One region of the Paenibacillus sp. YYML68 genome, then DNA from elsewhere that is predicted to be linked to it. Evidence: riboswitches for the same ligand, from Rfam matches in the RefSeq annotation. Region 1 holds a riboswitch; each other region holds the start of a gene.

Region 1 (9,913 bases):
TGAACGAAGTTCATCACCATCTGCGGCGTTACTTCGGCAGGGTACGCACTGACGCCCTCCTCGCATACACCGTGATCCGCCGCCATCACGATAACCGCCTTGCGCGACAGGTCAGGCGCGAGCTCGCCTGTTACACCAGCCACCTGCATCGCCAGCTCCTCCAGCCGTCCAAGACTGCCAGGAGGCTTCGTCAGCCGGTCGAGTCGCTCCGAAGCCTGCTTCACCGCGTCCGTACACAACGGCTCTATCGCCGACACCGTATGGATCCATGACTCCTTACTCATTCACTCCGACTCCTTGTGAGTAAAATTTGCGGCACCGACCGCTCCGGATGCAGTAGCACAGACGGCCTCGTTCCGTACACACGTTCGAGCAGACTCGCCTCCAGCACCTCATCAGGTGCTCCGAGCGCCACAACGCGGCCCTCGTGAAGCAGCAGCAGTCGGTCGCAATATTGCGCCGCGAGGTTCAGATCATGCAGCACAGAGATGACCGCTGCGCCACTTTCTCGCTGCCAGTCACTGACCGCGTTAAGCATCTCCAGCTGGTAGCCAATATCCAGATACGTCGTTGGCTCGTCGAGCAGCAGCAGCCGTGGCTGCTGCGCGAGCGCCTTAGCGAGCGCTGCCCGCTGACGCTCACCACCGCTCAGTTCGGCCATCTGACGATCCGCCAGCGGCTCCAGCCTCGCCCAGGCGAGCGCCTGCTCGATGACACGCTCTGATGCAGCCCCGGACTCCTCATCCCCGAGCCAATTCTGGTACGCATACCGTCCCATCTCGACGACCTCACGGACCGTGAAGCCGACGACAGGCAGCGCCTCCTGCTCGAGCACCGCGATGAGCCGGGCAAGCTGCTTGCGCGAATACGTACGCACAGGCTTGCCTGCAACGAGCACCGAGCCGCCCTGAATCGGCTCCGTACCGGCGATCGCATGCAGCAGCGTCGACTTGCCGCTCCCGTTCGGCCCCAGTATGCCAAGCCACTCCCCCGCGCTTGTCTGCACCGTAACATCTCTCAGCACATCGCGCGATCGATACCGCTTCACCACATCTTGCACCTGCACGAGCACATCGGAGGGTAGGTCCCGTTGCACAGCGTCCTGCACCTGCACATTATCCAACCGTTGCACCTCCCTTGCGACGATAGAGCAAATATCCGAAGAACGGAGCGCCGAGGAACGCCGTCACGATGCCGAGCGGAATTTCCGTCGGGCTGAGCAGCGTTCGCGCCAGCGTATCGGCGAGCACCACATAGATCGCCCCGCCGATGACCGACAGCGGTAGCAGCAGGCGGTAATCCGGTCCGACGAGCAGCCGCAGCAGGTGCGGCACGAGCAGTCCGACGAACGAGATGACGCCTGCTACCGATACAGCTGCCGCCGTAATGAGCGTGGAAGCGACGAGCACGACCAGCTTCGTCCGCTCCACATGAACGCCGACATGAGCCGCTTGCTTTTCGCCTAGCATCAGCACATTCATCGCCCGACCGTATCCAAGCAGCACTACTGCCCCCACCGCCAGATAAGGCAGCAGCACAACCGAATACGACCACCCACGCAGCGCCAGACTGCCCATCATCCAGAATATAATCTCATTAATGACTTGACCGGACATCGACACCATGAGCGACACGAACGCCGACAAGAACGCCTGTACGACCGTTCCGGCTAATATAACCGTCTCGATGCGCAGCTTCCCCTCGGACCTCGCTAAGAGCAGCACGGTGATCAGCGTGATCGCCCCTGTCCCGAACGCCGCAAGCGGCACACTCCATTGCCCCACTACATACTGCAGCCCGAATAAGATAAGAAAGGCCGCTCCGACGGAGGCGCCAGAGGCGACGCCAAGCGTGTACGGATCGGCCAACGGGTTGCGCAGCACGCCCTGGAACGCTGCCCCGGCAAGCCCCAGCGCAGCGCCGACGAGGACGGCGAGCACGACCCTCGGCAGCCGCACCTTCCACACAATCGCCTCATAGGCAGGCTCCCAGCCTGCAGGCAGCAAGCCGCCTGCTACACCGATTCCCGGTATGTGCAGGTGGGAGAGCAGAATGCTCCACACTTGCACGAACGGCACCGGCACGGAGCCGATCGACAGCGCGGCCGTGACGGTGAGCAGCAGCGTGAGCAGCGCTCCCCCGCCCCATAGCGCAAGCTTACGCTTCATCCTTATTTCACCAGCTCAGGGTACATGCCCTTCGCCATTTCCGTTAAACCCTGCGTAATACGCGGCCCCGGACGGCTCGTCGTATCTTTATCAATGCCTGCCAGCTTGCCGTTCTTCACCGCATCCACCTGCTCCCAGCCACTGCGCTCGCGAATGATCTGGTCCATCGACTTGCCGGACTTGTCATCGATCAGGTTGCGCGGATACAGAATGACCTGTGGGTTCGCCGCGATCACCTTCTCCTCGCTCAGCTTCACGTAGCCATTCTCCGACGCATAGATGTTCTCGCCGCCCGCTGTCGCGATGAGCTCGCTCAGGAACTCACCGGAGCCGACCGTCCAGCCCGGGCTGAACTCGAGGAACACACGCTTGCGCTCCTCCGGCTTCACATTCGCTACGGCCTGAACCACCTTATCCCGCTCCGCCTTCATCGACTCCACAAGCTGATGCGCCTCGTTCTGCTTGTCGAAGATTTCGCCCATCACAATAATGTTACGCAGCACATCGTCAATCTTCTTCGGCTGCACCTGGAACAGGTTCACCTTCAGCTCGCGCAGCTTCTCGACCGTCGGCGCCTTCATCGACACTCCCGTCAGCACGAGCTCTGCCCCGGAGCCGAGCAGCGCCTCCTCGTTCGGCTTCGTAATGCTGCCGAGCTTCGGCTTCGACTTCGCTTCAGCCGGGTAGTCGCAGAAGTCGGAGACACCGACGACCTTGTTGCCAAGACCTAGCGCGAACAGCAGCTCTGTCTCGCTCGGCGATGTCGAAGCGATGCGCTCCGGCGCCTTCTCGAAGACGAACTGCTTGCCCGTCGCGTCGGTCACCTTATACGGATACACCGTGCGTCGCTCGCCTGCTGTCTGCTTCCCTTGACCAGCCTGACTGTTCCCTTCAGCGCTACCGCCTTGAGCAGTCGGCGGATCGACCATCTTGCCTGCCTGCGGCGGATTCGACGCGTTACCGCAAGCCGCCAGCGTACCGGCCAATGTAAGCACCAGAGCTGTGCGGAGCCCTTTGTTCCAATAGTGATTCATGTTCTTCATTCCTTGCTCCCCCAATCGATTATGTAAAAATAAGTACAAAAAGCCCTCTGCACGGAGGTTCATTCCGAACAGAGGGCACGTACGGTCAGCCCAAAGCGAGCCTGCTCCGCTTAAACGTATCGTTAAGCCAAGCCTGCAACGCTGTAGAGCCTTACGCGATAACGTCGATGATCGACGCGTGCCGTCTCTTCTCCTCGGAAGATACGTGCTGTCGCCGTTCGGGCAGGTCTCCTGGCTTCCGGGCTCCTTACGGCGCTCCCCGCCTTCCCAGCCGGAGCTTGTCCGGCCAGTGGCCTGCATGGGGAGCTTGTCGCCCGGTTACAGTGGCGGGACCGCGCCGGTATCGCACCGGCTTCCCTTTTAACCCGCCCGCGAGGAGCAGCGCTGTAACGCTGCTTCCTTCATGGGCAGGACCCGAACCGCATATGTAGTGAATCTACTTCTGTGCAATGACCTTCATCACTTGCTTCGCTTTCTCGATATCATTCGAGTTTTGCGGGATGAAGGCGTACAGATCTTTGCCATTGTAGCCCAGATCCAGGAACCACTTCGTCTTCTCCAGATGGATGCCGTACAGATGCTTCTCCATCTTACCCGGCTGGCCATCCACCGGCTGCTCGATATAGCCGTCCGGGAAGTCCTCCGGATTCGCTATATCATCGAGCGACACGAAGCCGCCCTGCTTCGCGAACGAATGGAACTGCTCGCCCGGTACGATCAGAATACCGTTCCCCCCTGCGGCTACCTCCACCATGAGCTTCTCGAGCGAGAACACCGGTGTAGAACCGAGCGAAACGGTCGGTGATTCACCCAGCTTCTCAACGAGCGCCGTCTCCAGCTTCTTCACCGTCTCACTGGCCGTACCCGACTTCGTCATCATGAAGATCGGCACCTCAGCCTGCTGGCCTCCGCCGCAGGCCGCCAGAAGCACCAGCAGCATAACTGCAATCAGTAACTTACCTGTCCTCAAGTCCGAATCCCTCCCGAACTGAATGCAAACCTATAGATTATCAATCTTCATATGATAGCATATCGCAAGCGCGAGACGCAAAAAAGAAGCCGCTAGCGGCCAATGTCATGAAGCTAATCGCCTAAGGCTTCTCCACACCTTTCCCCTGAGTAGAACCGGTAGTAGTTTCTACATCCTTTTTGATTAGTCGTAGTAAAATACGTCGAATCCATTTACTAAAAGGGGCGATAAAGAACCAATAAAACGAAAAAATCCTTTTCGATACCCGATCCGTACAATAGACCCGTGTAATGGTCGTTACACGCGTACCTTCATTTAACTGAGCAACATGAAAATTCCAGACGATTTTGACAAAACCACTTTCATTAAATGAGCAAAACTGATTCGCATCGAGCTCTCGCAAGTCACCGTTCGCCTTCCAAGGCCTACCTACCTCACCCAATACAATTTCTTCTCCGACTTTCTCCGAAAGCTTGATGAAGCCAATATCTAAAAAGCCTTCCAGCTTCAATGCTTCCTTAGGCATTCCTCTTAGCCAGAATAGGAATCGAATGATTTTAGAGTGGCTGAAATCTAATTTTTTAATTGCCTGATACACTTCGGCAGGCGTGCTGTCAATCGTTATGGTATGGATCTCCTCAAAGTGTCTTGGCCTTAAATACTGATCAATCAGCATCGCTTCCTAACCTCTCCTCAGCAACCTCTATGATAAAGCCATTCTAACCTATCCTTCAGTTGGAGTATTGTAAAAAGCCGACATATACCGTTTATCGAGCAATAATTCTCTAGGTGTCACGGTAATTGCTTAATCGTAGATTCAAATCGTACAATCCGCTGATTCTATACGTGCGTGATCACAGCTTTGATATCGCCTAAGAGCGGTGTGCGAATTTATCGAATTCGCATACTCATTCATTGGCATAACCTCCTCGTTTGGCAAGGGGCTTCTCCACGCATTTCCAACTGCTCGCTCAAGTCCTTTTCACTTTTCCGCACGAAAAAAAAGAGCTAGCTATCTCGCGATAACCTGCTCTTTTTCGTAATGATGGCCCGAAGCCTTATCTGAATGACATGGTGCTAGCGGCGGCTTCGTTCGGCGTGCATATATTCGTTAATCTTGATGTCTAGCTCCATACTGATCTCCACCACTCGGGCGGAGGTCAAGCTGTTGCCCTTCATGACCAGCCGTTCCATCTCCTTGCGCAGCCGGTAGATTTCATCCTCAAGCAAGGAGACGGACGGGATGCATTTGCGCTTTCCAAAAACCCACTTGGAGCCATTATCGTTTTCGTTGATCCACCCGACCTGAATGTACTGCGAAAGCCGATATTCCGGAAATGCCATGTTCCCATCCCTCCTATAAACTGTTTTGTTGAGTATATAACAAGCTTCATCAAATATTAATATATGAAACTATCACATATCTAACATACCAGTTTTGGAAGCCGTTGAACATGACTAGTTTTGTCGATTTTACAGTTTTTTCATAAATTTTCCTATCCGATCGATCGCTTCGATCAATTGGCTCACGGAATAGGCATACGAACAGCGCAGAAAGCCTTCTCCACCGAGTCCGAAGGCCGATCCAGGCACCGCAGCGACCTTACCCTCGAAGAGCAGACGCTCGGCAAACTCCTGGGACGTATAGCCTGTTGACTGAATCGAAGGGAACGCATAGAACGCTCCTTGCGGCTCATGGCATGGCAGTCCGATCTCACTGAAGCCCTTCACCACAAGACGGCGGCGCTGGTTGTACGACTCCACCATCCGGTCCTTCTCCTCGAGCCCGTTCCGCAGCGCCTCGTTCGCAGCGACCTGACCCATCGATGGCGCGCACATGACGGTGTACTGGTGAATCTTCAGCATCGCGCCGATCAAGTCACGATGACCGCACGCATAGCCCATCCGCCAGCCGGTCATCGCGAACGCCTTGGAGAAGCCGCTGACGAGAATCGTCCGGTCCTTCATGCCGGGAATCGAAGCGAAGCTGACGTGCTTCGAGCCGTATGTGAGCTCCGCGTAGATCTCGTCGGAGATGACGAGCAGATCGTGCTCCTCGACGATACGGGCGATCGGCAGCCAGTCCTCATACGTCATGATGCCGCCAGTCGGATTGCTCGGATAGCACAGGATGAGCACCTTGGAGCGCGGCGTAATGGCCGCCTTCAGCGATTCCGGCTTCAGCTTGAACTGGTCCTTGGCGAACGTCTCGATGCCGACCGGAACACCTCCGCCGATGCGTGTGATCGGATTATACGAGATGTAGCACGGCTCAGGGATCAAGATCTCATCGCCAGGTGTGACGAGCGCGCGCAGCGCGAGATCAATCGCCTCGCTGCCGCCGACGGTGACGAGCACTTCATTCGACGGCTCATACTTCGTATGGAACGAGCGGTGCAAATATTCAGCAATCGCCTCGCGCAGCTCTGGCAAGCCGGAGTTCGGCGTATACTTCGTGTTGCCGCGCTCGAGCGCGTACACACAGGCCTCGCGGACGTGCCACGGTGTGCTGAAGTCCGGCTCGCCAACGCCCAGCGATATAATGTCCTTGCTGCCCACCGCAAGGTCAAAAAACTTACGAATTCCGGACGGCGGAATATCCCGCACGAGCGGAGCGATATAGCGGCTCATCGATGCCGATGAAGCCTGTTCAACGTGTTGCTCTGTCGGATTGTTCATCGTTCCCAGCGTCCTTTACGGAGAGATTAGGAGACGGCGGTCATCCTCGCGATCCTCGAATGTGATGCCGTCCTGTTTGTACTTCTTCAATATGAAATGCGTCTTCGTCGACAGCACCCGGTCGATCGGCGACAGCTTATTCGACACGAACGAGGCGACCTCCTTGAGCGTCTTCCCCTCGATCTCGACCAGCAGGTCATACGCACCGGACATCAGATAGACGGATTTCACTTCGGGATATAAATAAATACGCTCGGCGATCGCGTCAAAGCCTCTGCCGCGCTCCGGCGTAATTTGCACCTCGATCAAGGCGGTTACTTTCTCGCTGTCCACTTTGGCCCAATTCACAACCGTCGCGTACTTCACGATCACGTTCGCTTCCTCAAGCTCCCGAATGGCGGTAGATACCTCGGCTTCGCTCGTTCCGAGCAGCGTGGCGAGCAGCTCGGGCGAACGACGGGCGTCCTCCTTCAGCAGCTCAATAATTTTCAACTTGAACGGTTCCAATTCCATGGACAATAGCCTCCTTCTTCAATAAGCGGCATAGGGCGGTCATAAGCCTATTCCTTCATATTACACCGATACACGTCAGATGGCAAAGGACAATTGAACGATGACAGAGTGTGCTTCTGTAACATTTTCTGGGAACCGTACGTTAATGTTCTGGAAAAAAATAAAGCAGCCCTCCAGTCCTCTGGAACGCTGCATCGATACCGTTCTATATCACCAGTCTCTACTTACTTCAACAGCTTCTGCATGTACCGCTCGATCTCGCGGCGCTCGTACGCAGGCAGCACCTTGCACGCTGCGCTCCGCTCAGCGCCTGTATGCTCCGAGCTGCGTCCGATCCCGACGAGACGCTCGTCATCATAAGCCGCGACGACGCGCTCGCAGCGGCTCAGCGTCTCATAGTCGAAGGCCAGCTCTGCGGCTGCTTCAACCTTCATCGCTTCGAGCCATTGCTTGTATTGCGCTTCCCCCGGAAGCTCATTGTGCAATGCGATTTTCATGATACGATTCCACGCTCCCGCTTCAGCAAGATATACTTATTATTATACACATATATGAATAAATATTCAATGTTGTGCACAGAAAGACCCGGCATCCCCTATGCGCCAATCTACAATGTGACGTGCATAGTGTACCGGGTCCTTCTAGCTTGATGCGCGCTCGTTACGCGGTCACGACCGCCTTGCGCATGAAATAATAAGCGAACAGCGGCGAGCTGCCAATCGCCAGCAGCAGCCAATTCATCGCAAGCGGAGATGAGGTCGTCGAGACGACGAGGATGAAGGCGCCTGTGCCGAGCAGTCGTCCCGCATTAAGCGACAGCTCGCGCAGCACAATATACTCCTCGCGCCGCTTCGCGCTCTCCTCATCCTTGCCGATCAGATCAAATACGAGTGTCGTCATCGGAATACTGTACAACGGGAAGAACATGGCCACCCCGATGCCGAACAGGAGCAATGTCGTGAAGCTCACCTGCCAGAAGAACGGCAGGATGAGCAGCACCATGGCGCTCGCGCCGATCAGCATCGCCCGCCCGCGGCGATGAGGCTTCAAGTACCGGCCAGCGAGCATGAAGAAGACGAGCGCGACTGCAGACGAGATGAGCGAATAATTACCTAGCTTCATCTCATTGCCCGTATGCACATAGACGAGCAGTGCGATCATGAAGCCGAATACGCCTTCCCGCACGCCCTGTGCCATAAGCGCCAGCACGACCTTGCGCCAAGCCGTCTCCTTATTGCGCAGACAGCGCCAGCTAAGTCCCCACTCGTACGTGCCGGTCGTCTCCCGCTTCTTCAGGAAGAAGCTGACCGCCGCGCCAATAAGGAAGACGACGAGCGAGATCGTGAAGATGAGCCGATAGCCCGTCGCCGACTCCATGCGCGTAATGAGGAAGCCGGATATCCACGGTGCGAGCATGCCCGCGCCTGAACCGAGCAGTCCAGCCCAGCCGTTGAATCGGTCCCGGTTGCCAGGCTCGGTCACCTCGAAGTAGACGACGTTGAAGGCGAGCCAGAAGAAGCCGGCCGACATCCCTTGAACGGCTCCCAGCAGCACGAAGTTATCGGCGGCCCGCTCACCGAACAAGAGCACGAGCAAGTAGAACACAGCAGAGATCGTCACGCCTGCGCGCAGGCAGTTCATCTTGTTATGCTCCTTCACCCACTTGCCCGCCAGCCAGAATGTCAGCGCCATCGTGAAGTAATGAACCAGTGTGAACCAGCCGATCAACGTGAAGTCTCCCCGCGACTTCCACAGGTACACATTCACGAAGGTGCCCGATAGTGCGTTGCCAACACCGAACAGACCGTTAACCGCCAACAGCAGCTTCGATTGAGCGTCCAGCGGCTCCTTCTTCGGCTCAGGCTGCGAGCCTTGAGACTGACCTTCAGCCGGTCCCTTGCGTACCTCTTGCCACACATGCTTGTCCTGATGCCGACTGCGTGTGCCTTGCTGCGGAAAGTGCCTCGATCCGGTATACATGCGATCACCTTATTAAGTAGAATGTACTAGTTAACGTACCCCAATAGAGCGTGATGCATGTCTGTATGCAAAAAAAGGAAGCCGCGGCGCATCGCCGAGCTCCCCATTTTCGATCATCATAAACCGTTAATCGTTACGCCTTCCCGAGCTTCTTAATCTGCTCCGTCATGGCGATCCGATCCTTCTCCTCGAGCACCTGCTCTACCTTGAAGCACGATGGACAGATGTACACCTGAGTCGCGAAGGACGGCTGCACCAGCGTCTTCTTCAAGGCTGGCTGCACGTAAGGCAGAAACCCGGCCGGCATGCTCTGCACGCCTGCGAACAGCATGAAGCTTTGACAGGAGGAGCATTCCGGCGCCGTGTCCTGATGGTCGAGTATGCGCTGCACGCCCTCCTCGTATTCATCCATCGCCTCCAGCTCCATGACGTCCTCAAGATCAAGCTCATCCAGCTCGTCATATTCCTCGTCATCATCGAATTGAATCGCATGACCGTTCTGCTTCACCGTCAGCTGCACGCTGCGATACGGACCGAGATCATTCAAGCAATGCGGGCAG
Region 2 (9,913 bases), 3.6 Mb from region 1:
CCTCGTGGCCGACTTCATTCAGCACTGTCAAGGCGAAGATCGGGCCATTCGTGCCTTGCAGCGTCATCTGCTGATGATTCACGATCGCATCGATCAGATCGTAGCCCGCGATGTCACGCGGATTACCGCCAGCAGCGTGCACGCCCAGTGCAATCCGCTCATAATCGGTCACGAGCCGCAGACGCCCTTCCTTCTCCTGCAGCAGCGACTCTACACCTGCGACATAAGCAGCTGGCACCTGCTCGCCTGCCACGGCGAGGCCGTAGGCCTCCCAGTCAGTCAAGCCGTCCTCCTGCTGCCGCACGTAGCGTACGACCGCCGCAAGCGCCTTGCCCACTTCCTCGGACAGCTTGTTCGTGTCCGCTGTCTTCAGCTTTGTTTTATCAATAACCGCGAACTTCGTGAAGTGATTCACCGCTCCCGTCACAATACCGGTCTCGGCATCCAGCACAGCAGGAATCGGAACCCATTGTCCCGTAGACTCGTTCAGCCACACTAGCGCGAGCTGATCGAGCGTCTTCCCGTATAACGGCGCCTTGATCGCGACGTATACCGGCTTCTCGAAGGTCGTGCCGTCCGGACCGAGCTCGAAGATCGAGGAAAGCACCTCTGGTCTGGAGGCACCTGCCTCCTCCTTGTGAACGGTAAGCGTCGTGTCCTCCTTCAAGGCGCTCGCCGGAACGATAAGCTGCACCTCTTCCTGTGAATCGATAATAGCAGCCGCCTCGCTGCTCTTGACAGTCTTCTGCAGCTGCACCTCGTTCGAACGGGCCAGCTGCAGCAGACGGTCGGCCGTCTCCTTCGTCATCGCCTTATCGCCGTTCTTCACGACGACCGTCGCCACCTTCGCGCTCACTGGCGTCTGATGATCGTAGCGAATGGTCAGCTTCTTCAGCTCTTCATCGAGCTTGGCCGCCGTATCTGCAATATTGACGCCGACGACTGGACCGCTACTCCCTCCACCGGACGAGCAGCCCGGCAGCTCTGTCGCCTTCACATCATCGCCGCCGTTAACTGTATATTTCCAGTACACGCGATCTCCCTGTGACAACGCGTAGCTGCTGGCACTGTTGGATGGATACGAGCAATTGACGGCATACAGCCATCCGCTCTTCGGCCCGTGTGCGAATTCGTTCAAGCCGTCGATCCCGCTCACATACAAGCTTGAGCCGCTGCCAATCGAGACGACACGGTCAGCGCCCAGCGCCCGCACGAGCACCGAATACGCGGTATCTCCACTTTGCCATGGCGTGCTGCTCGCAGATAATATCGATCCGCGGGCCGCACCGCCATCCACACTGACAGAGACCGATGGAGCTTGCTCGCCTGAGCCCGAGCCTGTTACGACGTTCGGCGCAACATTCAATTGAGCGCTCCAGCGGGCGATGAGCGGTGCATCGTGCTCCCGATAACCTGAGATAACGAGCTCGTGCATCCCGGCAGGCAAGCCGCTGAAGGCCGCTATGCCATACGTATCAGTCGTCACGGTCGTCTGCCCGATGCGAACCTGAATGCCAGCTGCCTTGGAAGTACCCTGCCAGCTCGCTTGCTCCACCTGAATAGTGAAGCCTTGACCCGCCTTCGGCACACTCGGAGTGAGCGCATATTGGTGCACGATCTGCGTATCCATGCCGCTGTAGTAGATGAGCACCTCATCGCCACGCTGCAAGGCTGTATCCTTCCAGCCTCCTGTAGACGCCCACACACCGGCACGCTTCACGGCGAAGCCCCACCAGTGGAAGCCCGATGCCTCGATGCCATTCACCGAGCTTATGCCGAAGTACATACCGTCCGTATAAACATGCTCCGTTACCGTATGCTGCAGCGCCTCGTACACGCTCGAAGCACGTTCTTGCTTCGCGACCAACGACCCAGCAGGCCCCTCTACGCGCACCTGCACGAGAGATGGCAGCTCCTGCACGCCGCGCACAACAGAAGGGAAGCCGTTCACGAGCGCCCCTGTTACCTCGATGCGCTCATCTGTCGCCTCATAGCCGCCCGGGAAGTAGGCGATGCCCGCAGCATCCGTCCATACCGTCTGTCCACCGACCTTCACATACACCGCAGCCGGAACAGATTGCATGCCGTCTAGCTGCGTCACCTTCACCTGGAACGGCTCCTTGTTCCTCGGCACCTTCGGCTCCAGCTCGATCTTGTCGAGCAGGGCGGAGCCTAAGTACGGACCGAACATCACCGCCAGCTCATCGCCCGGCTGCAGCTGCGTCGACTTCCAATCCCAGTCTCCGGTCCACGTGCCGTTGCGCTTAATATTGAAGCCCCAATAATGATAATTGCCGTGGCTAGTGTTCTTCGCCTTGCCGCCAATTGCATACACATCGAAGAACGGCGAATCCATTGTCACGACTGGAAGACTATGTCTCGCCGCCAGCTGCTGCAGCGCCTCAAGCGGCGTGCGTGCCGACTCGAAGCCTTCCGCCATCGTCCCTTCACTCGTCTCCACATGAATGAACACGCTCGCCTTGCCGTTCGTGCTGCCTGTGTAGACCGGCACCGTATACGTGCCGCTCAAGCCGCCTGTCAGCGTATCGTATGCGACCAGGGCGAGCAGCGACTGGTACGTCGAGAACTTGTCCGAAGCTCCCCCCGCCTGATAGGAAAAGCCTCCATCTCCCGTTGAATAATGCATCAGCGCGGAGATCAAGCTCCCCTCCGGCTTCGCGAAGCTGCCCTGCCGTCCGTCCTTCTGCTGCTTCGACAGACCGAGCACGGCCATCGCAAGACTGTTGCTGTTGGTGCGGTTTACAGTTAGGTCGCCGTTATCCAGTTGCCTAGTGGCTAGCCAAGACACCGCCTCCTGAACTACGACTGCTACGTCGGCCCGATCCTTGTACGGGGCGAGCGCCCAGAGCGCTGCAGCCGTAATATCAATCTGAGCCGTCGTATCGCTCTCATTCAACGCCCAGCCTTGATCCTTAATATGGCGCTGAACGAGCCACCCGACCAGCTTGTCCTTCGTCCAGACAGCATCGGTCGGAATCGTGTAGCTGCCGCTATCGAGCGCCAGCAAGCCGTAGATGACACCGTTCGCCCCTTGGGCAGCTAGGTCCGTACGATTGTAGATTGGCTCCAGCAGATTGCGCCCTGCGAACGATTGCGGATCGCCTCCAGCCGCCTTCACACCGAGCGTCAGCTTAGCGTACTCAGTCGGCAGCGTGGCGCCCGTGAACGACTGCACCCGCTCCTTCGCCGCATCCAGGTAGCCGCTCTCTATTGTCTTGCCCGCCTGACCGAGCGTATAGGCGTACCAGTCATCTGTCACGGGTCCCTGATTCACGAGCCAAGCCGACGCCTCCTCGATCAGCTGGACAATCGTTACGGTACGTGTCACCTTCGTCGGCTGTGATCCGACTGCTGAATCCTCATTCGCTGCCTGTGCGAGCTGCGCAGGCTGCAGCCCACTCGCGAGCTGCGCCAGCAGGAGCATCGCAACCACGAGCCTGATCAACTGCTGCTGCAGCCTTGACCTCATCTTCATGCTTCTCATCCCTCCACTTTCTTCACATGGCTCTGGGGCCATTCCCCTCACCTGTGTTCAGCTTCCTCGCGACAGCCTCCAACAGGCCGCATAACGAAAAGCACCTTCCGCCAGAAGGTGCCGCAACATAAGCAGATATGTACGAAGGCAAACGTATGTGCGTCAAACCAGCCATAACGGCGCATGCGTGCAGCGCTTGCCCACCGTCTCCCTATATCGCGTAGGTTGCTTGGCGTATCGGACAGGCAGGTCTCCTGGCTTGCGAATCGTTGCAATCTCCACGCCTTCCCGTTTCGAATGAAACAGTGGCTCATGTGGAGAAGCTCCTCGCTCACAGTGGCGCGACCGCGCCGGTCTTACACCGGCTTCCCTATTAACGAATCGGTAGATTCGAACCTGTCTTCACTAGATTGCTATAGACCAGCCCCATCTTATCATGAAAAGCTAGAGCCGTCTATGCGAAAATCCGTAGCCCTCAGGCAGCTGACACTATGCCAAACAGGCTTCGCCGCGCACAGCGGAGCCTGTCCCATACGTTCACACCCGCTAAGACGACGGCTGCACCTGCCGCAGCAATCGAACAATATCGTCTGTCCGGGTCAGCTCACCGTCCAGCCGCTTCACGAGCCTGCCCTCCGCGTCGATCAGGAACGCTGCCGGCAAGCCGAGTACGCCGAAGCGGTCTACGGCCTCGCCGCTCGGGTCCAGACCGATCGGGAAACTCAGATCGTGCTTGACCGCGAACTGCGCGACACTCCCTCTCGATTCTCCTACATTCACGGCAATCACCTCGACGCCCTGCACCCCAGCCTGATACGCCTCGTTCATGAGCGGCATCTCCCTCTCGCAAGGCTCACACCACGTCGCCCAGAACAAGAGCAGCACTCCCTTGCCCCGATAATCGGACAGCTTCAGCTCGCTGACGCCTTCAAGACGCGCCAAGGCAAAGTCAGGCGCGGGCTGACCGATCCGCACCTTGTCTGCCGCATTCCCCTCGGTTCCGGACTGCAGCAGCGTATAGACGAGCGCCGCGCCAATAAGCAAGACGAGCACCGCCATGACGCCCTGTCTCCAGACTACAGCAGCCATCGGCTATTCGCCCCCCTTGCCGGAGGAGCCCCGAGCATGTCCACCACCGCTCCCGGTCATCGGCTGACGGTACAGCTCCGCGAAAGCCGTCTCGAGACCGCGAGCGTCCATTGACGCTGCATCGCCCCCGAGTACATCGGTGCGGTCCTGCCTGACCAGTCTTCCCCCCTGCAGGAAGACGGCTTCATCTGCAGCCAGCTCCGCCACGCGCAGCTGGTGCGTCGAGAAGAGGATCGCATGCCCCTCCTGCTTGGACTGGCGCACCAGCTCGACGAACGCATCCATCCAGTACGGATCAAGGCCGTTGGTCGGCTCGTCCATGACGAGCAGCGGAGGCTTGGCCAGCAGCGCCTGCGCGAACAGCAAGCGCTGACGCATCCCCTTCGAGAACGAGGTGACCGCCTTGTGCTTCACCTCACTTAAGCCGACGAGCTCGAGCAGCTCTGCCACCCGCTTCTTCGGCACCTTGCGCAGCGCCGCCCAGAACGACAGCGTCTCGTGAGCTGACAAGCCTTGACCGAACAAGTAATCGTCAGGCATGTATCCGAGCTGGTCGGCATAGCGAGCGCGATTCGCACCCCACTGCAGACCGTTCAGCTCAATCGTACCGCTCGTCGGCTGCAGCATCCCAGTGATGAGCCGCAGCAGCGTGCTCTTCCCGGCGCCGTTACCACCGCACAACGCAAGGACACGTCCGCGCGACAGCGACAGGTCAATCGATTCCAGAACGGCTCGACCGCCCAGCTCCTTGCGGACACCCTTAAGTACGAGAACTGGCTTATCCACGTGAACGCCCCCTTTCCCAAACCAAGCTCGCGAAGCCTACAGCTAATACGATCCATGATAGACAGACAGCGAGGAAGAACCAGCCGCCGCTTGGCCGCTCCATCCAGCCGACCCACTTGTAGTATTCAGGTCCGAGCACAGCCCCTCCTCCGAGCTTAACGACGACGAACAAGCGGACGAGCTCAGCCGGATTCAGGAACGTCAACGTCACAAGCGCCGGCTTGATGTACAGATAAGGAACGATACCCAATACCGCGATCAGTAGCGTCGGCCAACCGACCACAAGGAAGAACCACACCGCAACACCAATCGTCAACGCCTGCCACCGATTGCGAGCGTACGTGCCGATGCCGATCGCAATGGCTAGGAATAGAACGATAAGTCCTGTCGAGAAGGCAATAAACAGTCCGAACGTACGTACGTCAAGCCCGCTGCCTGCGAGCGCTCCAACAATACCGGACACGCCGTAGCCGAAGGTCACGATCGTGAGCAGCACAACGGTCAGCCCGATATACTTGCCCCACAGGAAGGCCGCCGTAGACAACGGATACGTCGACAGCAGCTGCCAGCTCCCCTCTTCCTTCTCCGCTGTCAGGGAGAAGGAGCCGAGCAGCAGCGTCATGAGCGGCAGCAAGTACAGAATGAGACTGAGCATCGAGGCGGTCGAGCTGGAATATCCTTGCATGAAGCTTTGAGCGTTAATGAGCAGCAGGGATAGGCTGAAGAGCGTGAAGAGCGCCATGAACGAATACGCCCATGGATTGCGCAGACCGAGCTTCACCTCTCTGTGCGCGATATGAAGGACGTTCATTGACCGTGCTTAGCTGGAGCCGCGCCGGATTCCGAGTGACTATGTCCGTGACTGCCGCCCATCCCCTTGCCGCGCTCCCACGTATGCCCGGACAGCTCCGCCGCGCTCATCAGCATGCCCTTCTTCTGACTGTCGATGAACGACTGCGCCTCCGTCTTGTCCTTGAACGAGTAGATGCCGTACGCCATCGGAGACTTGAACGATACGTCGAACGCATACGTCGCCTCGTCGAACTTGATCCATTCCTTCGTGTTATAGTCCCGAACGAATTGCGCAGCGATCTGATCGGTGCCGTTCTCCTTCTTCCACTCGTTCATGCAGCCGATGTCATCGAACTTGTACGTCTTCCCTTCCTTCGTCGTCAGCTGCACAGCGAATGCATCGTCCTTCACCTGCATGTTGCAGATGACACACTTATCCGTCGCCTCATTAATCGCCTGCGCCGTATATTCCTTTTGACCACAACCTGCCATTACCACGAGCATCACAATTACTGCCAGTATCCATGAGAATTTGGTTTTCATTGTCGTTGTCCTCCTGCATATCGAATTAGTAGAAGGGAGAGCACCAGCATCGCCAGTGACCCCCATAGCACTCCCGTAGCTCCAGCAGCAGCCTGCCCCTGTTCACGATCTACGTTGCGGGAATCAGGGCGCATCCGCGGCGCTGTATCCTTCGTCCATTCCTCCAGTCCAGCACGGTTTAAGCTTTCCATAAACTGCATGCCCGGCGATTGGAAGAACAGCTGGTACGCCGGAATCGCAGTCGTCAGCCGCTGGAAGAACGGATTGATCACATAAGCGGTGTCGCTCGTTCCGTCTCGGTCAACATCGATGCCCCGGAACGCCTCCCAGTAGTTGCCCTGGAACGTGTTGTCGCGGCTATCGCTCGCCTCTGCCTCGATGACATTGCCCATGAACTGGTTGCCTGTAAATTGATTACCCTCCGACTCCAGAAACTGCACGCCAATGAAGTTCCGTATGACCTCATTGTCCGTAAACACATTACGGTTCGACTGCTCCACATACAAGCCGACACGGTTGCCCTCCGCCTTATTGCCATGAATACGCGACGTATGTACGTCGAAAAACAGCAGCCCCTGCGAATTAACACTCTCACTCTGCTTGACGAACGTATTGCTCTCCACCACCGCGTCATGAACCCCCATGACCATCGCTCCAGTCACGTTGTAAGCGCCTTGATTGCCGCTGATGACTGTGCCATCTGTGTACATACAGTGGATGCCATATCGGGAATGCTCTATCTGATTTCCTTCTATTATATTGTTGTGACTGCTCTCCAGGTAAATGCCGTCGTTCATCTGGCTGATCGCATTATTCAATATTCGACTATCATGCACCTCGAACAGATCGATACCATTGCCACGCTCGGACATTGGCATCTGCTCCTGCCCAGACGCCTGCTTACGAACGATGCTCAGTCGCTCCAGTACATGACGCTCGCTGTCACGGAGCACGATACCGTTCCCTTCCGTCTCAATGTCCAAGTCTAGCAGCCTGGCACGACTTCCGGTCACAAGGACAGCAGCCTGCTGGCCTGCACCGGACTGCTCGATCCGCAGCCCTTGCAGCCGCACGTCCTCGGCCGTAATGGACATGGCCGGCTCTCCGGACTCATTCCGAACGACCACATTTCCCTCCGCTATAATATGAAGCGGCTTGTCCACCTTGACAGGTCCAGCATAGAGACCGTCGCTCAGCCTCAGAGCTGCCCCTCTAGGTGTCTGGTCGACCAGCTGCTGCAGACTAACCTGCTCCGATCGAGCCGCTGCTGCTCCCTCTGCGACAGGCTGTTGAACAGCAGAGACCAGATTAACAACGGCGGATGGTTGGACAGCTAAGGCCGGGGCAACAGCCGCACCCGCAGCAGCAGCATCGACAGAAGCTGCACTTGCGCCAGCTACCAACGGTACAGACCAAGCTAAGCCCACTCCCAGCACCAGCCACACGATGCAAGCTGGACATGACCGTTTGCAACTCCGCTCGTCCCTCATGAGACCGTCAGCTCTCGCTTCTTCGTAATGTGCAGCTCCCCTTCATACACATGTATATACAACGTATACGTACCCGCCTGATCGAACGTATGCTCGATCTCGTACTGGCCGTCTATGAGCCTCGCATCCTTCAGCTGCGGCAGGCTACGCTTATCCGGCTTACGAATATCGAATTGCACCTTCAGCTCCTTCGTCGGGGTAAGCCCCGTGAGCTGTGCCCGAACCTTAGCCGACTGCCCCTTCTGCACCGCAGGCGGATCGGTAACCAGCTCGACCTTGACGCTCGTCGGGTCCGTTCCTTGCGGTCCTGAGGCACAGCTGGCCAGCAACAGCGGAAGCATGACCGTCACGATGACGAGCAGCAGGCCGACAGATCGGAGCCTTGTTCTCCATACCAACAAGAGATTTCCTCCCCTCTTTTCCCTTTCCTTTTCTTCCCACCTCTATATTGTAAAGAACATGCCAAGTTTTAGTATGACTCGATCGGGCTATTCCTATGAACATGCTGTGAACATCCTACTTCGAAGGAGCGCACACAGCACGAAGAGGCGGAAGAGACGATCGGCCTTGCAGCCGCGTCCCTTCCGCCTTATATCGTGTTCGATGACAATATTCTTACTTGAAGTTTCTCAGGTTGTAGAACGCAGACTTACCTGCGTATTGAGCCACATCAGCCAGCTGATCCTCGATGCGAAGAAGCTGGTTGTACTTCGCTACACGGTCAGTACGGGAAGGTGCGCCCGTCTTGATCTGACCTGCGTTCGTCGCAGCTGCGATGTCCGCGATCGTGCTGTCCTCGCTCTCACCGGAACGGTGGGAGATAACCGCTGTGTAGCCTGCACGCTTCGCCATCTCGATTGCGTCGAACGTCTCAGTCAACGTACCGATCTGGTTTACCTTGATCAGGATCGAGTTCGCGATGTCTTGCTCGATACCTTGGGACAGACGCTCTGTGTTCGTTACGAACAGGTCGTCGCCCACGAGCTGAACCTTGGAGCCGAGCTTCTCAGTGAGAAGCTTCCAGCCTTCCCAGTCATCCTCGGAGCAGCCGTCCTCGATCGTGATGATCGGGTACTTGTCAACCCATGCAGCCAGGAAGTCAACCCACTCTGCGGACGTGTAGGACTTGCCTTCGCCCTCGAGGTGGTACTTGCCATCCTTGAAGAACTCAGTCGAAGCAACGTCCATACCGAGGAACACATCTACGCCCGGCTTGTAGCCTGCGCGCTCGATGGCCGTGATGATCGTCTGGATCGCTTCTTCGTTGGAGCCAAGGTTCGGTGCGAAGCCGCCCTCGTCGCCTACTGCTGTGTTCAGACCCTTCTCCTTCAATACGGACTTCAAGCTATGGAAAATCTCAGCGCCGCAACGAACCGCTTCCTTGAACGTCGTTACGCCAACAGGCAGAACCATGAACTCCTGCACGTCCACGTTGTTGTCTGCATGCGCGCCGCCGTTGATGATGTTCATCATCGGAACTGGAAGCTGCTTCGCGTTGAAGCCACCAAGATATACGTACAGAGGAATATCCAAAGCTTCAGCTGCTGCACGAGCGGTAGCCATGGACACCGCAAGGATCGCGTTCGCGCCGAGCTTGCCCTTGTTCGCTGTACCATCAAGCTGAATCATACGCTGGTCGATGCCGAGCTGATCAAGCGCGTTCATGCCGATGATCTCAGGCGCGATCACATCGTTCACGTTCTCAACCGCCTTCAGC
Region 3 (9,913 bases), 1.3 Mb from region 1:
TATACGAGCGTAGCTAACGACGTCCATTCGCTCATCGCAGGCCAGACCGCAAGCAGCAGCACCGTAACGATCGATTGTCCGAGGTAGACTGTGAAGGCCATCCGACCCATCGACTGCAGAGCTGTGAATCGGCGGGTGCCGAGCCTTCTGAAGATGAGCAGCAGTGTGCACACGTAGAAGATCGCTAACGATTTGCCAGACAAGTATGTATAGTGAGACAGAAGATTCGGAGCGTAGCTGGCCGAGCTCCACCAGCTATGTACGATCGGTATGGATAGCAATACCGTTACTGCGAATGAGCCCCATTGCCAACGTCTCAGCAGCTTGGTGCTCAGCTTCCCCGGCTCAAGCCACCCTCGCACCCCGGCATAGATGCCTAGCAGCATCAGGCCGATAATTTCAGGAGCGCGAATGAAGAGCTCAATGGCCGTGTAATCCATGATGAATTGCAGGCGACCTCTTAGATTAGGAACAGCATCGAATAACGGCTTCATCATTTCAGCTGGGTCCAGCAACAGAGCTAGTATCTTTAAGAGCACGTAGATGAGCATTGACCATCCGAGCAAGCCGATTCCGAAGCCGAGTATCGTGCGGGGACTTCGCTTATAGAATAAGAATAAGGCGAAGCCGCATATCGCATACAGATGCAAGACGTCTCCATACCAGATGAAGATCAAGTGCGCGAGACCGATTCCGAGCAGCAGAAGCAGCCTTCGCACCATAGATCGGTGCCCGGTCGCTCCCCGCTCCTCCGCACGGCGCATGAACAAGTAGAAGCTGAGTCCGAACAAGAATGAGAACAAGGTATAAAACTTAGTCTGCACGAGTAAGTCGATGGCCAGTCGTATGCTAGCATCTACACCCGAATAAGAAGGAATGAACGAAATGCCGTTGCCGATCATTTCGGGTACATTGGCCACACAGATGCCGAGCAAGGCGAAGCCGCGCAGCAGGTCGACCTCCTCGACACGGCGGATCGACGCTGGAGAATTAATCTGCATAATCGTAAATACTCCTATATGTGTAAGATAAAGACTACCTCATATTACTACAATTATCCATCCTTGACTACCGACTCCATATAGGACCTATATTTTACTTATAAGGGCCGTTGTCTCATACGTTGCGTGCTGGTTCGACATAAGCTGAGTTATCACCTGCAACCCACCCTATAGTCATGGAAAGGGAGTGTGATGTGTCATGGCTACCTTCAACTTCCCGGTAGCGGTAGGTCCGCAAGCGCAATTCGAGCCGGCTATTGCGGTCAATCTGCTTCTTCCCAGTACCATGGTCTGTGTGGCTGTCGAATTCGTCGGTAACTTACCTCATACCGGTGTATATCGATCACTCGATGGCGGGGCCAACTGGGATCGCAGAATATTGCCGATTCCACCACAGTTCACAGGTGCCGAGGCACCATACGTCGCGTATTCGTTCCCGAACACGTTCTATATTACCGCACATGTGTTCCCAGGAGCGGAGAGCGGAACGTGTGTCATCTACAAATCGACCGACAACGGAACTACCTACAGCGATCCGCTCATCGTAGGGTCGGGCTACGGGATCTACATCAACAACGACGAGACGCTTGTCACCGTTGATAACGGTCAAGCCAGTCCGTATCTAGGCAACGTATATGTCGCATATAACCACCAATTCAACGTTACGAGCAGTGGTAACTCGGTCGCCTTCCTCAATCGATCGATGGATGGCGGACTGACATTTGACGTGCCGGTCAGATTGTCCGAGCAGTCTGACTCTGTGGAACGGCCGGATGTGGCGGTAAGCTTGGTTGGGACTGTGTACGCCGCCTGGATCACAACAAGTCCGACCTCCCGGTACTTCGTAAGACGCTCATTAGACGGCGGAGCAACGTTCGAGCAATCGGTGCTTGTAGCTAATGTGGTGCCCGTTCCGACGATCTTGCCGGTTCCCGGCTACAATTTCCGCGTGCTGACCTTCGCCAGTATCAGCGTTGACAACTCGGCGAGCCCGAATCGAGGCGCCGTCTACACGGTCTGGCAAGACTTCCGGCAAGGCTACTCGGACATATTCATGTCCAGATCGTTCGACAACGGCTCGAACTGGACGCCGCCGGTCAGCATCACGAATGCGCCTGCGGGCTCACAGAACTTCTTCCCGGCGATCGATGTGGACCCACTGCTAGGCGTTGTCAACATCATCTACTACAGCAACCAGGTAGACGGCTTCCACCTCGACGTATTCGTCGCACGCTCCATTAATGGAGGAAATACGTTCAGGAATACGCGAATTACGACGACCTCCTTCAATCCGAACGGGAACAGTCCAACGCCAGTAGCGTTAATCGGTGACTACATTGACATCGCCAGCGTCCCACCCGGCGGCTACATTGGAGCATGGGCCGATACACGTAACGGATCGCTCGATATATTCGCCGGTTACTCTGGCAATGTGATCACATGATATGCATAAATAAGCACCCTGAAGCTCATCCACTCCTGCAAGCGGCAGGCTGACTTCAAGCGTGCTTATTTTCGTTCGTTCACATTATTAATCATTAATGCCATTTAAGCTTTAACGCCTAATGCTTTCAGCATAGTGGTGAAGCTTTCATGAAATTTTTGGGGTGTAAACCGCTCCTTAATCAGACGTTCGCCAGCCATCCGCAGACGACCGCGAAGCTCTACGTTCATTAGTAATCTTGACGCTTGAATAGCAGCTTCATCCAGATCGCCGCGCTTGTAATACAAGCCTGTTTCGTTATCGATAATGAAGTTACGAACTCCGTCCGAATCGGTCGTCAGCACCGGACACCGGCACAGCAATGCCTCGGCTACCGCATAGCCGAAACCTTCATAGATGGACGTAGAGCACAGGAAGCCCCCGCTCTCGCCAATGATGGACAAGTAATCTGCCATCAGCGCATGAGGAACGTTCGAATGCTGAATAAGTCGGTTCTCCAGCTTGTACTCGCTCACCAGCTTGTCGAACAATTGCTGCTGGTCCTCTTCATATTGGTTCATATCCCCGAACATCCATAGCTGTAGGCCCGGATACGTCTTCAGCAGCCGTTGTCCGATCTCGATGAACTCTCTCCAGTTCTTGTTCACCTCAATACGTCCGATCCACGCCACTATAGGTCCGCGATCTACCGGATAAGGTGTATAGCCGAAGCTGTCCAGATTCATCGGGTTATCGAAGCAGAAGTGCGGCTTGGCTGGGAAGCGACGCTTCATCAGTTGAATCAGATGCGGCGTGCGCGGATAGTGTAGCGCGCTTGCATTGTTGCGGATTGAAGCAGTGGCCTGCTCCAATATTTGCTCAGCTGTCTTCATATCACCGAGACCTTGCACCTCGTATATAATCGGGCCTTGGTAGCCGCTCGCTCGAATGGTATCCATCAAGCCGTAGTCGGTACAGATAATAATCGCGTCATAGTTCTCACGCTTCACGAGCGCTGTGATTTCTGCTTTACTATCGGTGACGAAGGTACGGATGTTACGGATGTTTTGCTTGCCGAGCGCTTCGTATTTATAGAGCAGATGACATTCGATCTGATGCCGCTGTAAGATCTCACAGCGCGTCCGATTGAGCGTTTCCATACCTCCGCTTGGATTGTAGAACGTGAATAAGAGCTTCATGACCCTCGCTCTCCCTCCTTCTGTTGAAAGCGCAGCAGCTGAACGAGCTTCTCCGTTCGGAACAGCTGATCCTCATAGCTGTCGTAGTATACGAAGTCGGAGCGATAGCCTACCAATCGGTTGTCCGTGTAATAATTAGCAGACAGATGAGGCGGTGCCTTGCTCATTTCGTTCAAGAGCACTTCCAGGTCGAGCGTAGAGCCGAACGGTTCTGGCCCGAGCACCATCGTATAGGGAGTTCTCACTTTTTCAATATAAGACAACACAGCAAGATCCTTCGCCATGCCCGGTCGCTTGATCGGAGCAAAGGTCGGATGTGCGATCTGTGAGAGCACCTCGGTGGCGGAGCCGTCAGCCGATAGATCGATGAAGAAAACTTGATAATTGCTGTAGGACTGCTCATATAAGCTCTCCAGTCTTGCTACTGCCTTCTCATCGGCCTCAGCCAAGGCATATACGATGGTGAGCTCACTCGGGATTCCACGCCGCGAACGTGCCCGATACCGGGCCGTGTGGTAGGCGAATCGCCAATACCGGTGACGCTCCTTGCTCTGCAGCGTAGCCGAGATGCTCAGCTCCGAGCACGTACGGTAGTCCATCAGCTCGATCGGCACATATTTCGTATCGCAGTGCTCGGTTAGACGCAGCCAATAATCGTAATCCTCCACCGGCTCAAGACCATAGCCTTCGATCTGCTTCGCATCACGCGCGCGGTACATGAAGGACACTCCGACGATGCAGCTGTCGAGCAGATGCTCCTTCGACCTGCTCTGGTAGTGACGCTGTAGAGCGAGCTCCTTCTCGCCGTGGACAAGTGTGCCTTGCTGGTCAATGGTGCGGAAGGAGCTGTACACGAGTCCGACTTGCACAGCGCTTGTATGCAGCGCTCGCCGAAGCACCTCGATGAAATACGGGGAGTACAGATTGTCGCTGGATATCCATGTCAAGTATTCAATGGATCTGTTCCGATACAGGACATCGAAGCCGCGGTTCAGCGCCTTGGCGACGCCTTGATTCGTTTCATTCAAGACGTATTGAACACGCGGATCATCTCGGACGATAGCCTGACACAGCTTATGCATGTTGGCATCTCCATCGATGACAATAATGAGCACGTAGTTGTCGTACGTTTGATTCAATATGGATTGAAGCGCGGCGGCCAGAAACTCCGGCTTTTGCGTATAGACGGGCATGACAATCCCTACATCCGGCAATGCTCTCCCTCCTTACGATGTGAATACGCCTCATGGACAAGTAACCCATATATCTATGTATATATACATATGTTGAAAGGACTGATCTGACTGTACGTATGCCCCGCTTCACATAAGGCTGCCCTCCGCCTTTGTCTGAAGACGCGCGCAGAGGGCAAGGTGAAGCCTGGTATGAATGTATTCCGAGGGTGCTGTGCAGTTAGGTGTCTGCAATCAAGACAACTAGATCGGAGACAGCGTCTGCACCTGAGTCAGCTCACTCTGGGCAAACCGCTGGTCCGTTACCAGGTTGCCGAACTCGTCCAATCCATAGATCGACATAATGACGTTCTGCGGCGTCGTTCCGCTAACATTCAGCTGCACCTCGTACGACACATTGCCAGCGATGAAAAATTCACGAATATGAAACGAATTCGGGGCTATCGGATAAGCAGTCTGATAGAGCGGGACGAGTGCGCTGGAATCGGTCGAGCCGAAAATTTGCACGAGCACAGTCGCGGCGTTCACGCTGCTGATGTTGCGTGCGTTAATGACGATGTTCGTAGCAGCTGTGCCGAAATCTCGCGTATTCGTGACCAGTCCTGTTGTGAAGGGCATGCTTCAGCCTCCTCTCTCCTTGGTATGCTATTAAAATATGAGTGTGATTCATAAAGTTAACGGCGATTGGACAAGGTACATATATGGAATTATTTACTTGCAAACATATGTTCTTGAATGTATAATCAACTTGTTGCCCATATTAGGTAATATCAGCTATCTCTATTGCGCTGATCCCGAATATGTCAGTAATCGAATCTATAATGACGAAGGAGATTGAGGAGAATGACCATGAAGTTGATCCCGTATTTTGTTATGGCGGGCAATGCGAACGAGGCAATCGAGTTTTACCAAGAAGCACTCGGAGGTAAGCTGGAGTACAAGCAGACGTTCGGCGAGATGCCCGAGAATCCGGAGTTCCCACTTCCTGAAGAAGCGAAGTCACTCGTATCTCACGCTACGGTGAAGTTCGGTGAAACCGATGTGATGTTCTCCGATTCGTTCCCTGGACAACCTCATCAGAGCGGCAACCAAGTTACGTTGTGTATCTCGATTGACAGCAAGGAGAAGGCGGAGCACATCTTCAACGCGCTGAAGGAAGGCGGACAAGTCAGCATGCCTTTACAAGAGACATTCTTCAGCCCGGCATATGCCATCGTTGTAGACAAGTTCGGTATTACGTTCCAGATCTACACGGAGAAGGCAATGTCCGGGTCGTAATATCCTCACCGCTACATACACCTCCAACTACACAAGAACCACACCGTATATCCAGACATCTCCTTCTATAAGACAGTTAGACTTGAAGCTTCCTGTCTGACTTGTAGTAAGGAATCTGTTGGAGCATTAGGTGTGGTTCTATCTTGTTCAACTACAAGTCTCTTCCGAAGCTTCTTGTTAATAGTCTGGTTGCGGTAAGCGACATCGCGTAGATGAGGAAGGCAACGGTAACCGACACGATAAGCGCCCACTGCAGCGCGTAGCCTTCATTCTGCAGGAATGCATAGGCACCTTGTCCGCATATGCCCATGAATAGCAAGCTAAGCGACATCTTCGCATACGGACGCAGCTCGATCGCGAAGCCAATCTGCTTGGCAAGTGCAATGAAATTCAGCAGCAGTATCAGGCACAAGCCGAAATTAATGCCCGCAGCTACCCCATAGATCCCCCACTCCGAGCCGAATATAAACATAGCTATCGACTGCAGCAGCGTACTCATAATGAAATTCCACATCACCGTCCTGACGCGTCCGATGCCGAGCAATATAGCATGCAAGGGCGCCTCGAAGTAGTGAAGCAGAAAAAAGGGCGCAAGCAGCTTCAACAGGCGGCCTGCCTCTGGCTCGTTGTATACAACGATCGTAAGTGGCTCTGCCCACAGGTACAGTGTCAACGTGCAAGGAGCACCGATCATGAAGGCTAGACGTATCGCTTGCTCCATCCGCTCATGGATAAGCTTCGGATTGTTGCCCGCACTAGCCTCACTGATCGATGGGATCAGCGCTGTTGACAGCGAGTGCATGATGAATGTCGGGAAGACGAGCAGCGGGAACGCGTAGCCGACGAGCAGACCATACTGCTTCGTCGCGACAGCCGTGCCAATACCTGCGATGGCCAGACTCTTAATAATAAGGGCGGGCTTAATCGCCCGGTAGATCGAGTCAATGAACCCTTGCCCAGTGAACGGTAGGCCGATCTGCAGCAGCTCAAGCAACGTCCGCTTCTTCTCCCGAAACGATGAGGGTGCAAGGTCTGTCTCATGCTGCGATTGTGTGTCGCGCAGTTGTGCAGACAATGCTGGGGACTGGCGCTTGTGTGCCGATTTGCGTCGATGCAAGGTGTACATCAAGGACAAGTAGGCTAGACCCGAGCACTCTCCGAGTACAGTGCACAGCATCGCTCCAGCCGCCGCATATTCGATCCCATAAGGTAGCAGCACCTGAACCAGAGCTGCAATGAGACCGATCTGCACCGTATTTTCGATAACGTCGGAGACGGCGAGCGGCTTCATATTTTGCTTCCCGCGAAAATATCCCTTCAGCACAGCCGATACCGCTACGATCGGGGCAATCGGGACGATGGCCAGCATCGCATAGTAGGCACGTTGGTCGGCCAGTATGAGTGCTGCAATCGGCTTCGCCCCGATGAAGACGCCGAGCGTCAGCACGATGCTGATCGAGATCGTCATCATGAGCGACACTTGTACGATACGTCTTACCTTCGCCGTATCACCGAGCGCCTCCGCCTCGGCAACGAGCTTGGAGATCGCAACAGGCAGACCGAGACTCGTCAATGTAATCAGCATCGGCACGAGCGGATGCGCCATCATGAGCAGGCCGATCCCTTCTGGACCTAAGTACCGAGCAAGCAGAATGCTGCCAAAGAAGCCGAGAATCCGTGTGACGAGCGCCGCAGCCGTCAACACGACGGTTCCGCGGATAAAGGACGTTTCCTGTTCTCGCATGTCATGAACATCTCCATATCTATGAGCTTACTTTAGACTATTCGGACAACTCGACATGTATGCGAACAAGCAGACTGCGGATTTACATGAGGAGCTTGTCAGGACAGGCTCCCCATGTACATTCTGCCTGCTGCAACTATTATTTTTGAACCGGAAGGATTTTCTTACGAGACCGCGAAATATATAAGGATGCTCGTGCACAACTGCATATTCACATAATGAAGGTGCCTTTGCCTTGAGCAAAGGGTAACAGGGAATCGGGTGCAAATCCCGAGCGGTCCCGCCACTGTATACGGGGAGCTATCGTCAGCAAGGTCACTCGGCTTAGGCCGGGGAAGACGACGAGCAGCGCTGATCCGTGAGCCAGGAGACCTACCTACATTATGCACCGAACAGCCTTCGAGGAAAGGAGAGGTGTACGTCTGATGAACCGGCGAATCCTTGTGATCCATCTGTCTATTTTTGCGTACCCGTAGTTGTAACCAATCCTGTCAAGAGGATTGGTTTTTTTGTGTTGCCTTGTGGTCTGTGCGCGAAGATAGAAGGAGGATTAGTAGGATGATGATCCAATGGAAACGAAAAGCAGCCTTTGTGCTGCTCGTAACAATGTTCACCCTATACTTGCTTGTCAACACCCCGGAAACGGTATATGCCATGCATATTATGGAGGGCTTCCTACCAATTGGCTGGGCGATCTTCTGGTGGGTCGTCTTCGTGCCGTTCTTCGTGCTCGGCCTTCGGTCGCTGCGCCGGATCGTGAAGGAGACGCCGGAGTTGAAGATGCTGCTCGGCCTTGCTGCCGCGTTCACGTTCGTCCTCTCTGCGCTGAAGCTTCCATCGGTCACGGGCAGCAGCTCACATCCGACAGGCACCGGTCTTGGCACCGTCATGTTCGGCCCGCTGCCGATGAGCGTGCTCGGCTCGATCGTACTGCTGTTCCAGGCAGTGCTACTTGCGCACGGCGGTGTAACGACGCTAGGCGCGAACGCCTTCTCGATGGCTGTAGCAGGTCCACTGCTCGGCTATGCCGTCTACAGGCTCATGATGAAGCTGTCTATGAAGCAAACGGTGTCGATCTTCTCTGCAGCTGCGCTAGCTAACTTGACGACGTACGTCGTAACATCCTTACAGCTTGCGCTCGCTTTTCCGGCGGAAGCCGGGGGTATAGCTGCGTCATTCGTCAAGTTCGCCGGCGTATTCGCGATTACGCAAATACCGCTTGCGATTAGCGAAGGGCTGCTGACCGTTCTGATCTGGAACGTCCTGCGTTCCTACAGCCCGAACGAGCTTCAACAGATCCAGCAGCGCTTGAAAGGAGCGAGCAAAGCATGAAAGCAACAACGAAGCTTATAGTGAGGCAGACTGCAATCGTGGCGGTCGTCATTGCACTAGCGGTAATTCCCTTGTTATGGATCGACAGTGACTTCGGCGGCGCCGACGGCAAGGCTGAGGAACTGATCGCCGAGCTTGCTCCCTCCTACGAACCATGGTTCTCAAGCTTCTTCGAGCTTCCGTCGGAGACGGAAAGCATGCTGTTCGCACTGCAAGCAGCGATCGGTGCAAGTGTAATTGGCTATGTGCTCGGTCTAATGCGAGGAAGGGCATCGAGCACGCGTTCGGAGAGCGAATGATTCAGTGGATCGATCGCGTCTCGCATTCGAATAAGCTGGTCAGTCTGGACCCTCTATGGAAAAGCGGCTTCGCCGCCTCCCTGCTGCTGCTCGCCTACGTCACCGAGCCGCTAGTGCAGCTGCTGATCGCACTGTGGCTACTGCTGTGGCTCATCGTGTACGCCAATGTGCCTCTGCGGCTGTATAGCGCGCTGCTCGGAGCGACGCTATTGTTCTATGCAGCCAGCCTCCCTGCTCTCTTGCTGGAGCTGGCTCCTCCGGAAAGCGGCGGCTACCTCCTCCAGGATGCGGTGTGGAGCTTGCAGACCGAACGCTTTGGCACGCTATATGCGCCTGGGAGCCGTTTGTCGCTAGCCTTGTCTATTCTAGCTCGCGTGCTCGCATGTGCGTCGTGCATGTATTTCCTTGCGCTCACGACACCGATGCTGGAGCTGCTGCAGGTAT

What was found. Region 1 has a riboswitch for cobalamin ahead of PAE68_RS06485 (ABC transporter substrate-binding protein). Riboswitches for the same ligand answer to the same signal wherever they lie in the genome.
Region 2: it holds a riboswitch for cobalamin, as region 1 does, so the genes downstream of both, PAE68_RS22395 (S-layer homology domain-containing protein) here and PAE68_RS06485 (ABC transporter substrate-binding protein) in region 1, are expected to answer to the same signal.
Region 3: it holds a riboswitch for cobalamin, as region 1 does, so the genes downstream of both, PAE68_RS12675 (energy-coupling factor ABC transporter permease) here and PAE68_RS06485 (ABC transporter substrate-binding protein) in region 1, are expected to answer to the same signal.

What each region holds. Positions count from the first base shown of each region.
Region 1 is NZ_BQYI01000001.1:1,457,910-1,467,822, reverse strand. It holds gene cobT (nicotinate-nucleotide--dimethylbenzimidazole phosphoribosyltransferase) at 1-284, opposite strand, end outside; gene PAE68_RS06495 (ABC transporter ATP-binding protein) at 281-1,114, opposite strand; gene PAE68_RS06490 (FecCD family ABC transporter permease) at 1,116-2,168, opposite strand; gene PAE68_RS06485 (ABC transporter substrate-binding protein) at 2,171-3,202, opposite strand; cobalamin riboswitch at 3,416-3,644, opposite strand; gene PAE68_RS06480 (type 2 periplasmic-binding domain-containing protein) at 3,648-4,181, opposite strand; gene PAE68_RS06475 (DUF2867 domain-containing protein) at 4,303-4,857, opposite strand; gene PAE68_RS06470 (aspartyl-phosphate phosphatase Spo0E family protein) at 5,259-5,525, opposite strand; gene PAE68_RS06465 (aminotransferase class I/II-fold pyridoxal phosphate-dependent enzyme) at 5,655-6,860, opposite strand; gene PAE68_RS06460 (Lrp/AsnC family transcriptional regulator) at 6,876-7,373, opposite strand; gene PAE68_RS06455 (hypothetical protein) at 7,598-7,870, opposite strand; gene PAE68_RS06450 (MFS transporter) at 8,034-9,353, opposite strand; gene PAE68_RS06445 (hypothetical protein) at 9,487-9,913, opposite strand, start outside.
Region 2 is NZ_BQYI01000001.1:5,028,925-5,038,837, forward strand. It holds gene PAE68_RS22395 (S-layer homology domain-containing protein) at 1-3,496, opposite strand, end outside; cobalamin riboswitch at 3,724-3,910, opposite strand; gene PAE68_RS22400 (redoxin domain-containing protein) at 4,043-4,585, opposite strand; gene PAE68_RS22405 (ABC transporter ATP-binding protein) at 4,589-5,371, opposite strand; gene PAE68_RS22410 (ABC transporter permease) at 5,364-6,182, opposite strand; gene PAE68_RS22415 (nitrous oxide reductase accessory protein NosL) at 6,179-6,706, opposite strand; gene PAE68_RS22420 (right-handed parallel beta-helix repeat-containing protein) at 6,703-8,133, opposite strand; gene PAE68_RS22425 (FixH family protein) at 8,193-8,597, opposite strand; gene eno (phosphopyruvate hydratase) at 8,812-9,913, opposite strand, start outside.
Region 3 is NZ_BQYI01000001.1:2,757,087-2,766,999, forward strand. It holds gene PAE68_RS12640 (DUF418 domain-containing protein) at 1-1,001, opposite strand, end outside; gene PAE68_RS12645 (sialidase family protein) at 1,201-2,445, shown strand; gene PAE68_RS12650 (glycosyltransferase family 4 protein) at 2,550-3,623, opposite strand; gene PAE68_RS12655 (glycosyltransferase family 2 protein) at 3,620-4,837, opposite strand; gene PAE68_RS12660 (hypothetical protein) at 5,060-5,434, opposite strand; gene PAE68_RS12665 (VOC family protein) at 5,660-6,094, shown strand; gene spoVB (stage V sporulation protein B) at 6,246-7,838, opposite strand; cobalamin riboswitch at 8,044-8,232, shown strand; gene PAE68_RS12675 (energy-coupling factor ABC transporter permease) at 8,397-9,170, shown strand; gene PAE68_RS12680 (energy-coupling factor ABC transporter substrate-binding protein) at 9,167-9,469, shown strand; gene cbiQ (cobalt ECF transporter T component CbiQ) at 9,466-9,913, shown strand, end outside.